Linked DNA regions of Methylacidimicrobium sp. AP8. Each later gene encodes a partner of the first gene's protein in a complex. Links are inferred from orthologs where the notes say so. Each region holds a gene or a part of one and is shown on either strand. Other genes may lie near its edges.

Region 1 (4,914 bases):
GTCACCGCGCGCAGGATCTCCTGCGCGTGCGCGGTCTCCCCCTGCCAGACCACGCCGAAGGCAAGAATCGCGTCGTATTCCCCGGTCCGGGCCAACCGCTGGACTTGGAGCGGGATCTCGAAGCTCCCCGGCACCCGGCAGAGGATCAGCTCATGGCCCTTTAGCTCCGCTTCGGCCTCCGCCACCAGGGCATCGCAGAATTCGGAATGGTAGGTGCTGGCTACGATGGCAAAACGCATAAGCAGTACAACATGATATTTTCCCGGCGGAGGCTCCCAGGGACGCAGGCGGGAAGCCCCGCAACCTTCGGCACCGCCCCATGCCTAATCGCCCTTTTCTTCCCAGACGCCGTACCGGCGGATCTTCTCGTACCGCCGGCGCACCAGCGTCCCCGGATCCAGGGCGCAGACCTCCTCGAGGGTGCGAAGGAGAACGCCCTCCAGCAGTTGCGCGGACTTGTCCCAATCCCGGTGGCTTCCTCCTTCCGGCTCGGGAACGATCTCGTCGATCAGCCCCATCTGGTGGAGATCCTGGGCGGTCAGCCGCAGCGCCTCGGCCGCCTCCGGCGCGTGGATTCGGCTTTCCCAAAGGATCGCGGCGCACCCCTCCGGGGAAATGACCGAGTAATAGGCGTTTTCCAACATGAGGATCCGGTCGGCGACTCCGATCCCGAGCGCCCCCCCGCTGCCCCCTTCTCCCAAGACGACCGCGACGATCGGCACCGGCAGCTCCGACATCTCGAGCAGATTTTGGGCGATCGCCTGGCCGATGTGCCTCTCCTCTGCTCCCACCCCCGGATAGGCGCCGGGCGTGTCGATGAACGCCACGATCGGCAATCCGAACGTGGCGGCCAGCCGCATCACCCGCAGCGCCTTGCGATAGCCCTCCGGATGGGGACAGCCGAAGTTGCGCCGCAGGTTCTCCTTGAGGTTTCTCCCTTTCTGCTGGCCTACGAAGGCCGCCTTCCGGCCGCCGAAGGTCGCGAGGCCGGCGACCATCGCGGCGTCGTTGCCGAAGGCACGGTCGCCGCCGAGCTCGAGGAAGCCCGGGGCCAGCCGCTCCAGGAAATCGAGCGTGTACGGCCGCTGGGGATGGCGGGCGATCTGGACCCGCTGCCAGGCCGTCAAGCGGGTGTAGACGGCCTGACGCGCCTCCCCCAGCTCCTTCTCGAGCTTGGCGACCTCTTCGGCCAAAGCGGCCGGATCCTCCTTGGCCCGGGCCTTCATGGCTTCCAGCGCGCGCTCCATCTCCCAAATGGTCTTCTCGAATTCCAGGGGTGTCGTCGTCACCTTCCCTTGAAGCATAGGTGGCGGGGGCGACACGCGCATCAGAAAAAATGCAAAAGGGAGGACGCCCGCTCGGCGGCCTCCCCTTTTTTCCTCCGGCCGGCCCCGCCGCTTTCGAATTTCCCCCATTCTGCTTGCGACCGTCCCCCGTTCCCCGAATGCTCACAGCCGTCCATGCCTCCCCGCGAGCGATCCGTCTCTGCCCTTCCCGCCTTCCTCGCCTACCTGGTCACGATCTTCCTGGCGGCCGCGCTGCTGACCCCGGCCGCCTATGCCCTCCTGAGCCCTGTCTATCCCGCCCACCCCGGGCGGTACTTCCGGCGCCTGCTCGAGTTTTCCGCCCTTCTTCTTCTTTTCCCCTTCCGGAAGCCGATGGGCATCCGCTCCTGGAGCGACATCGGCTTCGCCCGGCCGGTCCTCGGTCCGTTCCTCCGGGGGTGGCTGCTCGGCCTCGCCTCGGGGCTGGCCTGCCTCTTGCCCCTGCTCCTCCCGGCTCTTTCCGGACACCCGCCGACACTCCACTGGAGCCCGGACGCCTTTGGGATCTGGACCGGACGCGGGCTCTTGATCGGCCTCACCGAGGAGATTCTCTTCCGCGGGATCTTCTTTTCCGTCCTGCTGCGCGGCCTCGGCCGTCTGCCCGCGATCCTGGCTAGCTCCCTCCTCTTCTGCCTGGCCCACTACCTGCGCTCCTCCCCGCCGGCTCCGGAAAGCCCGCCGACCCTCCTCTCCGGCTGGGAGCTCCTCCGCGCGCACCTGGCTCCCATCCTCTCCCTGTCCTGGGCCGACGCCCACGGCCTTCTTCTCTTCTCGGTCGGGGCGGCTCTCGCGACGGCCTATCTGGTCACCGGGACCCTTTGGATGCCGGCGGGCATCCACGCGGCCTGGGTCGCCCTCCTCTACGGCTTGGCGGCCCGTTCCGAGGGCCCTCCCGGCGGGTGGTGGGCCCCCTCGATCCTGGCGACCTTCGGACTCCTCCTATGGATCGGCTATGGACAGCGGCAGCCTGGACGGGCCGCCTAGCCGAAGACCTGCTCGACTTGGTCTTTCCCCCGCGCTCGGAGGAAGGGCCGGTCCCGGAGCAGCTGCCCCCATTCTGCCGGCGCTGCGCCGCACCCGGAGTTGTACTCTGCGCCCGCTGCCGGGAGAGCCCCCCCGATTTTCTCTGGGCGCGCGCGGCTTGCCGCTACGGCGGCGCGGTGCAGGAGGCGATCCTGGGGCTTAAGTACCGGAAGCAGATCGATCGGCTCCCCTGGCTCTCCGACCTCCTCGAAATCGGCTTCCGCACCTACGCGGCCACCCTGCCGTGGGACGCCCTGGTTCCGGTTCCCCTCCATCCGGTTCGGGAGCGGTCGCGCGGATTCAACCAAGCCGAGGAGCTCGCCCGCCTCCTCGGGAAGCGGCAGGGTATTCCCGTCCGCAACGCGTTGCGCCGGGTCCGTCCGACCCCGCCGCAAGCGGGACTGCCCTCTCCCCGGCGAGAGCACAACCTCTCCGGGGCGTTCCAGCCGAAAAGGAATTTTGACCCCGCCGGCAAAAACCTGCTATTGATCGATGACGTGATCACGACGGGGGCGACGGTGCGCGAATCGGCGGCGCGGCTCCGGGAGAACGGAGCGAGGACGGTCTGCGTCCTGGCTGTCGCACGATCCTAGCGCCCGCGGCCGATCCCCCGCTTCCCATGAACAAGAGCCATAATCCCCACCCCGCGCCGCGTATCCCCTCCGGCCCCAAGCGCGACATTCCCGAAGGGCTCTGGGTGAAGTGCCCGGACTGCGAGCAGATGCTCTACACCAAGGAGTTGGATCAGAATCAACGCGTCTGCAAGCACTGCCACCACCATTTCCCCCTTTCCGCCCGGGAGCGGATCGCCCTCCTGGTCGATCCCGGAAGCTTCCAAGAGGCCGACGCCGGCCTCCTCTCGGTCGACGCCCTCCGTTTCCAAGGCGTGCGCAGCTATGCCGACCGTCTGGCCCATTACCGGAAGCAGAGCGGGCTCTCCGATGCGGTGATCTCAGGGGTAGGGCGCATCGCAGGAAAACCGGTCTCCCTTGCGGTGATGGACTTCCGGTTCTTGGGCGGGAGCATGGGCTCGGTCGTGGGGGAAAAGATCACCCGGGCCATCGAGCGCGGCGCCGGGGAGAAGATGCCCGTAATCATCGTTTCGGCCTCGGGCGGCGCCCGGATGTACGAGGGGATGTTGAGCCTTCTGCAAATGGCCAAGACCAGCGCCGCCCTCGGCCGGCTCAAGCGGGCCCGGATGCCCTTTCTCTCCGTTTTGACCAATCCGACGATGGCCGGTGTCACGGCGAGCTTTGCTTCCCTCGGGGATATCATCCTGGCCGAACCCCGCGCGATGATCGGCTTTGCCGGAGCCCGCGTCATCCGGGAAACGACCCACCAGGAGCTCCCCAAAGGGTTTCAAACCGCGGAGTTCCTGTATGAGAAGGGGCTCATCGATCAGATCGTCCACCGGCACCGCCTCCGCGCCGTGATCTCCTCCTTCCTCGACTACCTGGCCCCGGCTTCCGTCCGCCGGGAGGAGCCGGCCCGCGGGAGGAGCCGGGCCGAGTAGGCTTCCGGCCGCCCCGCTAGGCAAACTCGGCCTGGGGATCCATGAGCGCAGGAAGGGCACCCCGCCAGATCCGCTCCAGCTCCTTGACCTCGATCTCCATCCGCTCCGGACCGCGATCGATCCGGAAGCCGGATCCCGCCACCCGTCCGATCCGGCGCGCCTCGACCCCCCGGCGCATGCACTCCTCTTCGACTGCCGGCCCCGCCTCGGCGGCTACGGTCAGCAGCACCCTACCCGGGCTCTCCCCGAAGAGAAGCTCTTCCGCGCTCGGCGAGGACGGCAGGCTGATTTCGGCGCCCAAGCGCCCTTCTCCAGCCAAGGCGCATTCCAAGAGGGCGATCGCCAACCCTCCGTCGGAGAGATCGTGCGCGCTCGCGACGATCCCCCGGGCTCCGAGCGACCGGAGCGCGGAAGCTAGCGCGATTTCCGCGGGCAAGCAGACCTCCGGGGCGGCCCCCTCCCGCCAACCCAGCAGCTCCCAGGCGTAGGCCGACCCCGCAATCCCGCTCCCCCATCCTCCGAGGAGATAGAGCAGCTCCCCTTCCCGTTGAAAACCCATTGGAATGATCTCTTCCTGTCGACCGATCAGCCCGACGGCGGCGACCACCGGGGTGGGCAGAATCGCCCCTGCGGGGGACTCGTTGTAGAGGCTCACGTTGCCTCCGGTCACCGGAAGGCCGAAGGCCCGGCAGGCTTCCGCCATCCCCTCGACCGCACCCCGCAACTCTCCGAAAGCTTCCGGCCGGTAGGGATCGCCAAAGTTGAGGTTGTCGGTAATTCCCAGCGGCCGGGCCCCCGTGACCGCGAGGTTCCGGACCGCCTCGGCGACCGCCGCCCGCCCGCCGGTGTAGGGATCGAGCGCGGCAAACCGGGCGTTCCCGTCCACGGTGAAGGCCAAAAACTTGTTCCTGCCGTCCAGGACAAGACGGAGGACCGCCGCATCCGCCCGCCCGGGCCCCACCACGGTGCGGATCCCGACCATCCAGTCATATTGCCGCCAGACCCACTCCTTGGAAGCCAGGGAGGGCAGAGCCGCCAGCGCCAGCCAGGCCG
Region 2 (5,231 bases), 530 kb from region 1 along the record:
CAGGTCGTCCGGGAAGCCATCGAACCCGCCTTGCGCAACCAATCCTGGGTCCTTTCGGATCGCTTCTCCGACTCGACACTCGCATACCAGGGATCGGGACGGGGCTTTCCGGCCCCCCTCCTCCGCTCGCTCAACGAGATCGCCTGCGCGGGCCTCACCCCGGGGATGACCTTCGTCCTCGACATCTCCTCGGCGGAGGGAAGAGCCCGCATCGCCCGGCGCGCGGCAGCGGGCGCTTCGACCGACCGGATGGAAACGGAGCCGCCCGAATTCTTCGAGCGGGTTCGGGCCGCCTATCGAAAGCTGGCCGAGAGCGAGCCCGGCCGCATCGTGCTCATCGACGCCAGCGGATCCGAGGAGGAGATCGCCACCCGCATCTGGGAGAACGTAAGCCGTGTCTTTGGACTCTGACACCATTCTCCTTCGCCTTCGAGAGGCTTTAGCCGCAGACCGCCTCGCCCATGCCTACCTTCTGCTTGGTTCCTCTTCCGTTCAACTCAAGGCGCTCGCGCTCCGGATCGCCGAACTCTTGCTTGGGCCCCGTCCGGAGATCCATCCCGACTTCCACCTGGTGGAGCCCGAGTCCCGGTTGCGCCGCATTCCGGTGGAACGGATGCGGTCGCTTATGGCGATGCTCGCGCTCAAGCCGTATAGCAGCCGTTTCCGCGTGGCGCTGGTCTGCGACGCCGAGCGGATGTGCCTCGGAGGCGGGGAAGCGGCGAACTCCTTCTTGAAAATGCTGGAAGAGCCGCCCCGGGATGTGGTGATCTTGCTCACCAGCACTCAGCCCCAGATGCTCCTTCCCACGGTCTCCTCCCGCTGCCTCTCGCTGGCTGTGCGGGCGGAGCGACGCGCCACCGCGCCGGAGGATCCGCGGCACGCCCGATTTCTGGCCGACTGGTTTAGTCCGGATCCGGGCCTTCTGCGGGCGTTCCGGCGCGCAGCCCTGCTGGAAAACACTGTGCTCGAGATCCGCAAAGAGATCGAAGGCAAAGTGAGCGAAGCGGACGAGAACGAACCCGAGGAGATCCGTGCGTCGTTCATCGAATCGGAAGTCGACCTCCGGCGCGAGCAGCTGCTGGCGCAACTGGAGGAGGCCTACGCGAAGGCGGCCGATCCGGAACGAGGAGAAGTGCCGGGTCGGGAGATTCGGATCCTCGAGGAGCTGCTGCGGGATCTCCGGGGGGGGCTCGACCCGGGACTCGCATACACCCGAGCTTGCCTCGAGATCGAGGGGTCGACCAAGATGAGCCCATCTCCCCGTAGGGAACCTTCATGGATACGAAAGAAATTGCCGAACTGATCGAGTTGATGGCCAAAGGGAACCTTTCGGAGCTCGAGGTGGAGCGCGAGGGATTCCGGATACGGCTCCGAAAGGAACCGCCGCCGGCCGCGGCCCACCCCCATATCGTCTATCCTTCCCACGCCGCGCTCGTCCCGCCCGAAAAGCTCAAGGAGCTGGCAGCGCCCGCGGCCGAAACCATCCGCGAGATCCGTTCCCCCATGGTCGGCGTTTTCTACCGTTCTCCCTCGCCCGACTCGGCCCCCTACGTCGAGGTTGGCCAGGAGGTCAACGAAAACACGGTCGTCTGCATTATCGAGGCGATGAAGGTCATGAACGAGATCAAGGCCGAGATGCGCGGCATTATCACCGAGGTCCTCGCCGAAAACGGCAAGCCGGTGGACTTCGACCGTCCCCTCTTTCGGGTTCGCCCGTTGCCTTAGGCGCCCTTTTCGCCCAACGGAAGGACGGTCGCCGCGAACTGCCTACCGCCGCTTGCCTTCCGCCCCTCCTTGAGCGATTCTTTGTCGTGCTCGAGGGCGAGGCGATGGGCAAGGAGGAGAACGCAGCGGAAATTTTAGCCTCTCAGTCGGCCGCGGACCGGCCGCACCCCCTGGTTGCGGCTGTTTTCCCCGGCGGGACGAAGCGCTTCCTCGCGGCGGTAGGGCTTCTCGGTCTGCTCGCGGCGCTCTTCGCCGGGCTCAAGTGGTACATCGACTCTCTGGCCCGAGTCGCGGTCACCGTCCCCCCGCACAGCTTCCTTAGCATCACCCCCGCCCTGGCCGGCATCCCCTACGAAGACTGGCGGATCACAAGCGAAGACGGACTCCAGCTGGCGGCCTGGTTCGTTCCGCCCGAGGGCACCCCGACCAAGCCCCCGCTCATCGTGGTGCACGGACTCGGAGCCAGCAAGGAATTCCAGATCAACTACATCGTGTTAGGACACCGGCTCGGTTTCCCTGTGCTCGCCGTCGACCTCCGGGGTCACGGGCAGAGCGAGAGGACCATAACCACCCTCGGGTGGAAAGAGCCGGATGATCTCAAGGCCTGGACGGATCGATTGGCCGGCAAGGGGCTCTCGCATCCGCTGGTGTGGGGAACCTCCCTCGGTGCGGTCACGGCCTTGCGTTTCGCTTCCGAGGACCCGCGGGTAGCTGGGGTGATCGCGGACGCCCCCTTCGACAACCTGCGCAACTCGATGGCCGTCCACGCCCGGCTCTTCTTCGGCCTTCCCGCCTTTCCTTTTGTCGATCTCGTCTCCTGGGAGCTCGAGCGGCTCTATTCCCTCGACCCGAGCAAGGTCGACTGCGTGGAAGCCGCTCGGCACATTCATGCGCCGATTCTTGTCCTCGCGGCCGAGGAAGACCGCCGGATGCCGGTCGACGTCGTGCATAAGATCTACGATGCTGCGCCGGAGCCGAAACGGTGGTGGGTGATTCCTCATGCCTCCCACGAGGAGCGGACCTTTGCCTCCGACTTCCGCCGTGTCGTCACCGATTTCCTCGAATTTGCGGCCGCCTATCCGGCGACCGCCCGCTGACCACCGTTTCCCTCCCCGAAGGGAAGCGGCGCCCCTCCATCGGTCCGGGCATCCTTCGCCTCGTTCCCGCCATGGACGGCCGGCGGAAATCACGCTTCTCCTCCGTATTCCCTCCCCTTTACTTCGGCAAAAAGATCACCTCGACCGGCTCGCCGACCTCGACGCATTCCGACTCCTCCGGCAGGAGAGCGAGGAGATCCGCGGCGGCGGCGGGAAGAAATCCCGCGGCATCGACCGTGCTGACGGGGGCGAAGGCGGCCTCTCCCTTCGTCCCGAGGGCGAGGCGACCCGCCCAATACTCCGTGCGGCCCGCTTTCTTCGGAATCCGGGAAAGCGCGGGCAGCCGCGCCCTTTCTACCGGCTCTCTCTCCCCCATGGCCGATCGGACCCGCGGGCGGATCAGATCGTAGTAGAGGACGAAGACCGCAGCGGGCGTTCCGGGCAGGCCGAATAGGGGTTTGCCTCTCCACCGGGCGAAGAGAAAGGGGCGCCCGGGCTTGACCGCGATCTGCCGGATGACGACGGCGTTCCGCTCCGCGAGGAGCTTGCCGACGTAATCGCTTTCCCCGGCGGAGACCCCGCCGGTGGTTACCAGCAGATCGGCCTTTTCCGCGAGAGCATCGAGCCTCTCCTCCAAAACTCGGCTATCGTCATCGACGATTCCCTCATCGACCAGCACGACCCCGAGCTCGGCGAGCGCGGAGGAGAGAAAGGCCCGATTGCTGTCGTAGATCTCCCCGTGGCGGAGAGGTGCACCGACTGGCCGCAGCTCCCGGCCGGTGCAGAGGAGCCCGACGCGAAGCTTGGGATAGACCGGGACCGTGTCCTGTCCGGCGGCGGCGAGCAGCGCGAGCGCCCCGGGGCCGATCCGGGTGCCCGCGCGCAATAACTCCTGGCCCCGCAAGAAGCTCTCTCCTCTTGCCCGCACGTTTTCCCCCGCCCGCCGGCCCGCGGGCAAGATTACTCGGTCGCCGTGAAGAACAACTTCTTCTTGAGGGATCACCAAGTCGGTCCCCTCCGGCAGAACCGCCCCCGTGAAAATGCGCACGCAACTCCCTTCCGGCGGAACGCCGGCAAAGGGAGCTCCCGCCGCGGCCGTCCCTGCGACGGAGAACGCCCGACCCTCCTCGCCCAGCTCGGATGCTCTCACCGCATAGCCGTCCATCGCCGCCGTCGGTGCCAAGGGGAGATCGAAGGGAGAAACGAGGTCCCGTGCCAGGACGCGTCCGGCGCTTTGCGACAGGCTCACCTCTTCGGCAGCGTTCGGCCGATCCGCCGCCATCGCCTCCCGAAGCTTTCTTCGCGCCTCCTTGAGCGGGATCGCGCCTTTCGGAGTCGATGCCGAACCCCTGCAGCCCCCATCGGAGCGCGGGAACAGGCCGCACGCCCGGAGAATCAGCGCGGCGATCCCTTCGGCATCGTTCCGGTCGAAGGAGAGCACGCCTTCGGGAAGCACAGCTCCATCCCCTTCGGAGGCCACGGCGAGAAGATCGGGATCGTTGCGACAAAAAAGCTGACCTAAAGATGGCACGAAGAGCTCGATCTTCGGCACCCCTTCCGCCCGAAACCCTTCGATGAGGAGCAGGTCGACCGGTGTGGGGCCGAGGAGCGCGATCGCCTCCGCAATCTCCGGTTCCCTCGGCGGGGCCAGCTCTTCGATCCGGGCTAGCCGGGTCGGACCGACGAGAAGGACCGGGTTTGCGCCCGCCTCTCGCAAGCGCCGGCTGTCCTTTCCCGGGTAATCGATCTCGAAACCCTTGTGGGCATGCTTGATCGCAGCGACACGGATCCCTTTGGCCCTAAGGATCCGCAGAACCGAGCAGAGAAGGGTCGTTTTGCCCGCACCGCTCCGTCCGACGAATGCGATGGCCGGAGGCCTCCACCCTTGACTCACCGCGCCTTCCGCTCCGCAGCCGCCCTCTGCAGGATTCGCTCCCAATCCTCCGGCGCATTCACGTTCCAAAAATCGGCGGGTCGATCGGAAAAATCAACCGCCGCAGCCCCGATCGAGCGTAGAAACTCTTCGGCTCTCCGCTCTCCCCGGTCCAGAAAGTCCCGCAGGGATTCCGCGCACCGCCTCTCGAAGAGCGCGCAGAGAAACTGTCCGCGCGCCCCGTCGTGCGCGAAGGCGCCCCTTGCGCCCGTGGCGTTCATTCTGAGGAAGAGCCGCACGACCAAGTCGTCCGGCAGGAACGGCGAGTCTCCCGGAGCGGCTAGAAGAAGCGACAAGTCCGGCGGGAGAGCCTCCCAGGCCGCTTCGACGCCGGCCAAAGGACCAGTGCCGGAGCGCCGGTCGGGAAGAACCGGCAGCCCCGCGGCCGCATAGCGGTTGCTTTCCCGATTGGCGCTGACGGCGATCCAGCTCACCTGCGGCCGCAGCCGCTCCGCGGCATGGACCCAGAGAGGCTT
Region 3 (5,065 bases), 1.3 Mb from region 1 along the record:
GAGTTGGAGGCTGCCGAGAAGTGGCTCTGGAAGCAGGGGATCGCCAAGGCGCAGAAAAAGTCCGCGCGCGAAACCCCGGAAGGGGTCATCGCTTCCTACATTCATGTCGGGGAGAAGGTAGGCGTTCTTGTGGAGGTGAACTGTGAGACCGACTTCGTGGCCCGGAACTCCGCTTTCCGCGATCTGGTCAAGGATATCACCCTCCAAATCGCCGCCGCGAATCCCCGCTATGTGAGCCGGGACCAGGTGCCCGAAGCGGAAATCGAGCGGGTGCGCCGGGAAATTGCCGCCGAGAACGCCGGAAAGCCTGCCGCGATCTTGGAGAAGATCGTGACCGGAAGGCTGGAAAAGTATTTTGCGACGCACTGCCTCCTGGAGCAGGCCTTCATCAAGGATCAGAACGCGACGGTGCGCGACGTGCTGGCGGCGAAGATTGGCCAGATCGGGGAAAATATCGTCGTTCGGCGGTTTGTCCGCTACCAACTAGGCGAGCCTTTGTCCTGATTGCGGAGAGATCCGGGGGAGCTTCCCCGAAAGATGACTGCATTCCGGTCGCAAAGAGAGGAAGCCAGTTCTCCCCGGTATCCGAAGCGTCGGCAGGCCTGTTTCCGCCCGGAAGCGACGGCCAAGGCAGGGACGAGCCATAGGCATGTTTAGCAAGGTCCTCATTGCGAACCGAGGGGAGATCGCCGTCCGGATCATCCGGGCCTGTCGCGAGCTCGGGGTGAGGACCTTGGTCGTCTATTCGGATGCGGATCGGGATTCCTTGGCGGTACGTTGGGCGGACGAGGCCATCTGCATCGGACCCGGCCCGGCGGCGTCGAGCTACCTCCGTGTCGATCGGATCATCAGCGCCGCAGAGATCGGGGATGTGGATGCCATTCATCCGGGATATGGATTTCTTGCGGAAAACGCCAACTTCGCCGAGATCTGCGCCAGCTGCAACATCCGGTTCATCGGGCCGTCGGCGTCCGCGATCGCGAAGGTCGGCAACAAGGTGCAGGCCCGCTTCCATGCCCGGAAGATCGGCGTTCCTGTTCCCGCCGGGAGCGAAGGGATCGTCGAAAGCGAACAGGAAGCGTTGAAGGCCGCGCGACGGATCGGTTTCCCGGTCGTGCTCAAGGCTGTGGCCGGGGGTGGCGGAAAGGGCATGCGGGTGACCCACAACGAGGTGAGCCTCGTGCAAGGGTTTCATGCTGCGCGGATCGAAGCGGAAAAGGCCTTCGGGGATGGAAGCCTTTACGTGGAGAAGCTGATCGAGGATCCCCACCACGTCGAGATTCAGGTCGTCGGGGATCAGAAGGGGCGGGTCATCCATCTGGGCGAGAGAGACTGCTCGATCCAGCGGAAGAATCAAAAGCTCTTGGAAGAGGCGCCGTCGCCGATCTTGGATGCCGGGCTGCGAAAAAAAATGGGCCGGGCAGCCGTACGCTTGGCGGAGTCGATCCGCTACGAAAACGTGGGCACGGTCGAGTTCCTCGTAGACGGAGCGGGGAATTTCTACTTTATCGAGATGAACGCCCGCATCCAGGTGGAGCATCCGGTAACCGAGCAGGCCTACGGGATCGATCTGGTGAAGGAGCAGATCAAGATCGCCGCGGGCTACCCGCTGGACAGGAGTTGGGAAGGACGGGAACCCGTGCAGCACGCAATCGAGATGCGCATCAACGCCGAGGATGTCTGGCAGGATTTTCGGCCGTCTCCCGGGCGGATCGAAGCGCTGCAATTCCCCGGCGGCCCGGGCGTCCGAGTCGATTCCCATCTATTTCCCGGAGCGACGATCCCCCCCTACTACGATTCGATGCTAGCAAAAATCATTGCTTCTGGCCAGACGCGGGAAGATGCCTTGGCGCGCTTGGAGCGGGCTTTGGACGAGTTTGTGCTCGAAGGGGTCAAGACGACAGTCCCCTTGGGGAAGGCCATCCTTCAAGACCCCGACTTCCGCCGGGGCTGCTACTCGACCGCGTTCCTGCCGCGGCTGCTGGCTTCCAAGGGCGCGGAAAGGGGAGAGCGGCCGTGAACCCGGAAGAAAGACGGTGGCTGCGCAAGCTGCGGCTTCGGCAGGCACGCCTTTATGGAATTATCGATCTGGGGGTGCTAGGGACGCGCGACCCGCTGGCGGCGGCCGAGAAAATGGTAGCCGGAGGGATCGACATCCTCCAGCTGCGGGCAAAAGGTTGCGCGCCGCAGTCCGTGGAGCGGCTCGCCGTCGCTTTGCAAGGGATCGCCGAGGCGGGTGGGGTCCTTTTTTTCGTCAACGACTGGCCCCAGCTGGCGCGCCGGAGCAACGCGGACGGCGTACACCTCGGTCAGGAGGATCTCCGGAACGAGGAGGCGCGCCGGATTTTAGCGGAGGGCCAGCTAATCGGAAGGTCGACGCATTCGCTCGAGCAGGCATTAACCGCGGAGCGGGACGGGGCGGACTACATTGCAGTGGGGCCCATCTTCCCCACGCCGACAAAGCCGGAAGCCCGGCCCGTCGGTCTGCCCCTGATCCGAGAAGTGGGGCGGAGGATCAAGAAGCCGTTCTTCTGCATCGGAGGAATCCGGAAGGAGAATCTGCGCGAGGTGATGGACGCCGGGGGGGATCGAGTCGTGATGGTCTCGGCGATACTGCAGGCTCCGGATATCGAGGGATATTGCCGCGAGGTCGCGGCGATGCTCGGCCCGAAGGGCCTTTTGGCGGGAGGCTAGCCCGGCGCGGCTCGGCTACGCCTCGGCGGCGAGCAGCACGCTGGACGGAGTGAACGCGGTGCCTACTCGGCCGCCGACCTGGAGGTCGAGTTCCTTTGCCGACTCGTTGGTGACGATCGCAACCAGGGAGAGGTCGTTTTCGATCTGGACGATCACCTCGGTGTTGACAGCACCCTGGTGGAGGGCGGACACCGATCCGCAGAACCGGTTTCGCGTGCTCAGACGAAGCTCGGGGTCCTCGGAGAACAGGATCACCTGGGAAGCCTTGATGAGGGCTCGCACCGGGGAACCGACGGCCAGCCCCATCTCGGAGAGGGTGGCGAAGGGGATGTGCGAAACGACCAAGGTCTGTTGGCTGACGGCGATTTCCAGCTCGGCGAGGATGGGCCCTTTTTTAATGCCCACCACCTTGCCGGAAAAACAGTTGCGCGCGCTGGTCTGCATAACGAACCGCACCTTAGGGGGTTTTTTGCCGCGGGGGAAGTCAAAATCGGGTTGCTTGGCGAATCACCCTCCACTCCGGTAAGACCGGCCTTGTCTCGACCTCCGGCCGCATTCAGGATCGGGCGCAGGCACGCCGTCGACATGAAAAGGTTCGGAGGCGCGGAGGTTCTGTCCTGGGAGGAGTGCGAGGAAGCGCGTCCGAGGCCCGGCGAGATCCTTGTCTCGGTGGAGGCGCGGCAGGAGTCAATCCGATCGACGTCGCTATTCGCTGCGGCGGGCATTACGGCGTTGCGTTGCCCCTGATCCCGGGGTTCGACGGAGCCGGTCGGGTCGAGGAAGCGGGGACGAAGTCGGCCGCTTCCGCGCGGGAGACCGCGTCTATTTTTCCCTGCGGGAGAAAACGGGCTCGTATGCCGGCCGAGTGGTAGCGGAAGCTTGGGCCTGGCGGCGGTTCAGCTCGCCCGGGCTCTGCCGGACTGGTCGTCATCGGGGCGGCGGGCGGGGAGGAAGGGCGAGGTCTTATCGCCCGGAAAGGCGCCCATTATGCCCTGGATCACCGCTTGCCCGAGCATTCCGCCGGTTCCTGGAGATCACCGGAGGAAAAAGAGCCGATGTCGTGCCGGAAATGTTGGCAAATGCCAACCTCGGCAAGGATTGCGACATTACCGGCCCCGGGGGAAAGGCGGTCGTCATCGGTTGCCGCGGCCTGGTCGAGATCGACCCGCGGGGATGGATTCCCCGGGATCTTTCCATCCTGGGGATGTCGCTCTTCTCGGCTTCTCCCGCCGAACGGCGCATCATCGCGGCGGGGGTGGCGGCCCGGCGACAGGACGGGGTGCTCCGGCCCGTCATTCGCGCTCTCCTGCCGATGAGCGCCGCGGCGCAGGCGCAGAGGCTCGTGATGGAGCCGGGAGCCTTCGGGAAGATCATCCTGGTTCCCCCGGCTGCGGTCGCAGACGGCTAAGCCGTCTCCGGGAGGCGTTCCAGGGCGGCGATTCTCTCCTCCAGGGGAGGATGGGTAGCCAAGAGCGCGAGGAAGCCGCCTGCCCTCCCATTGATCTTGAAGGCGCTCAGGCTGGCCGAGCGCTCGTCGAGCACCGGTTCGCCTTCCGTCAGGGCCTGGAGGCCCCGCAGGGCCGAGAGCATCGCCCCTCGGCCGGCGATCCTGGCGCTTCCCGCATCGGCCCGGAACTCCCGTTGCCGAGAATACCAGGCGACGATCAAGGAGGCGAGCAAGCCTAAGACGATCTCGGATAGGAACATGCCGAAGTAGAAGCCGATACCCACGCCCCGGCGCTCGTCTTCGCCCCGGTTGAGGAAGCTATCGATCGCAAACCCGATGATCCGCGACAGAAAGACCACGAAGGTATTCACGACTCCTTGGAGGAGGGCCATGGTGACCATGTCTCCGTTGGCGATGTGCGTGATTTCGTGACCGAGAACCCCTGCGATCTGGCGGCGATCCATCTGGGAAAGAAGCCCGGTGCTGACCGCGACGAGCGCATTGGATCGCGAAGGACCTGTGGCGAAGGCATTGACTTCCGGGCTCTCGTAAATGCCGACTTCCGGCATCGCGATGCGGGCGCGGGCCGCGAGCTCCCGCACGGTGTTGACCAGCCATTCCTCGCCCTCGGTCTGGGGAGAATCGATGACCTGGATGTCATAGGCCGCCTTGGCCATCCATTTCGAGATGGCCAGCGAGACGAAGCTTCCGAGGAAGCCGACGACCAACGAAAAGGCCAGCAGCAGCGGATAGTTGATCCCGGCTGCGGTGAGCCACCGGTCCAGATGCAAGACCGAAATGACGGCCGTCAGCAGCACTAGGACCGCGACATTGGTGAGGGTCAGCAGCAAAATTCGCTTGATCATGGGCTGTAGTATATTCAGGGTCGGTGGGAAAGCAAGGCGGGCGGGTCGGCCGACAGAT

Evidence for each region. Proteins that work in one complex are often made in the same cells at the same time.
Region 2: the proteins of accD (region 1) and accB are in contact, whole or in part, in a solved structure (PDB 8UXZ), measured with the Escherichia coli proteins. The link is inferred for Methylacidimicrobium sp. AP8 from one-to-one orthologs.
Region 3: the proteins of accD (region 1) and accC are in contact, whole or in part, in a solved structure (PDB 8UXZ), measured with the Escherichia coli proteins. The link is inferred for Methylacidimicrobium sp. AP8 from one-to-one orthologs.

Annotation. Positions count from the first base shown.
Region 1 is NZ_LR797830.1:517,174-522,087, reverse strand. Bases 2,137-4,914 are described here. They hold accD (acetyl-CoA carboxylase, carboxyltransferase subunit beta), read left to right. Parts: upstream 2,137-2,967; coding sequence 2,968-3,861; downstream 3,862-4,914. Other genes in these bases: purL (phosphoribosylformylglycinamidine synthase subunit PurL), read right to left, coding at 3,878-4,914; MTHMO_RS02320 (ComF family protein), read left to right, coding at 2,267-2,941; MTHMO_RS02325 (CPBP family intramembrane glutamic endopeptidase), read left to right, coding at 2,137-2,309. Also shown: ribH (6,7-dimethyl-8-ribityllumazine synthase), read right to left, coding at 1-239; MTHMO_RS02330 (acetyl-CoA carboxylase carboxyltransferase subunit alpha), read right to left, coding at 324-1,304; more of MTHMO_RS02325, read left to right, coding at 1,461-2,136.
Region 2 is NZ_LR797830.1:1,048,795-1,054,025, reverse strand. Bases 1-3,000 are described here. They hold accB (acetyl-CoA carboxylase biotin carboxyl carrier protein), read left to right. Parts: upstream 1-1,275; coding sequence 1,276-1,725; downstream 1,726-3,000. Other genes in these bases: glp (gephyrin-like molybdotransferase Glp), read right to left, coding at 2,941-3,000; MTHMO_RS04765 (alpha/beta hydrolase), read left to right, coding at 1,812-2,822; MTHMO_RS04775 (hypothetical protein), read left to right, coding at 395-1,303; tmk (dTMP kinase), read left to right, coding at 1-411. In the rest of the region: more of glp, read right to left, coding at 3,001-4,716; molybdenum cofactor guanylyltransferase MobA, read right to left, coding at 4,713-5,231. UniProt on the Escherichia coli protein: This protein is a component of the acetyl coenzyme A carboxylase complex; first, biotin carboxylase catalyzes the carboxylation of the carrier protein and then the transcarboxylase transfers the carboxyl group to form malonyl-CoA.
Region 3 is NZ_LR797830.1:1,799,394-1,804,458, reverse strand. What follows is about bases 1-2,834. They hold accC (acetyl-CoA carboxylase biotin carboxylase subunit), read left to right. Parts: upstream 1-649; coding sequence 650-2,020; downstream 2,021-2,834. Other genes in these bases: MTHMO_RS08415 (molybdopterin-binding protein), read right to left, coding at 2,710-2,834; thiE (thiamine phosphate synthase), read left to right, coding at 2,017-2,694; tsf (translation elongation factor Ts), read left to right, coding at 1-504. Outside these bases: more of MTHMO_RS08415, read right to left, coding at 2,835-3,138; MTHMO_RS11035 (zinc-binding dehydrogenase), read left to right, coding at 3,764-4,102; protease HtpX, read right to left, coding at 4,099-5,007; purD (phosphoribosylamine--glycine ligase), read right to left, coding at 5,022-5,065. UniProt on the Escherichia coli protein: This protein is a component of the acetyl coenzyme A carboxylase complex; first, biotin carboxylase catalyzes the carboxylation of the carrier protein and then the transcarboxylase transfers the carboxyl group to form malonyl-CoA.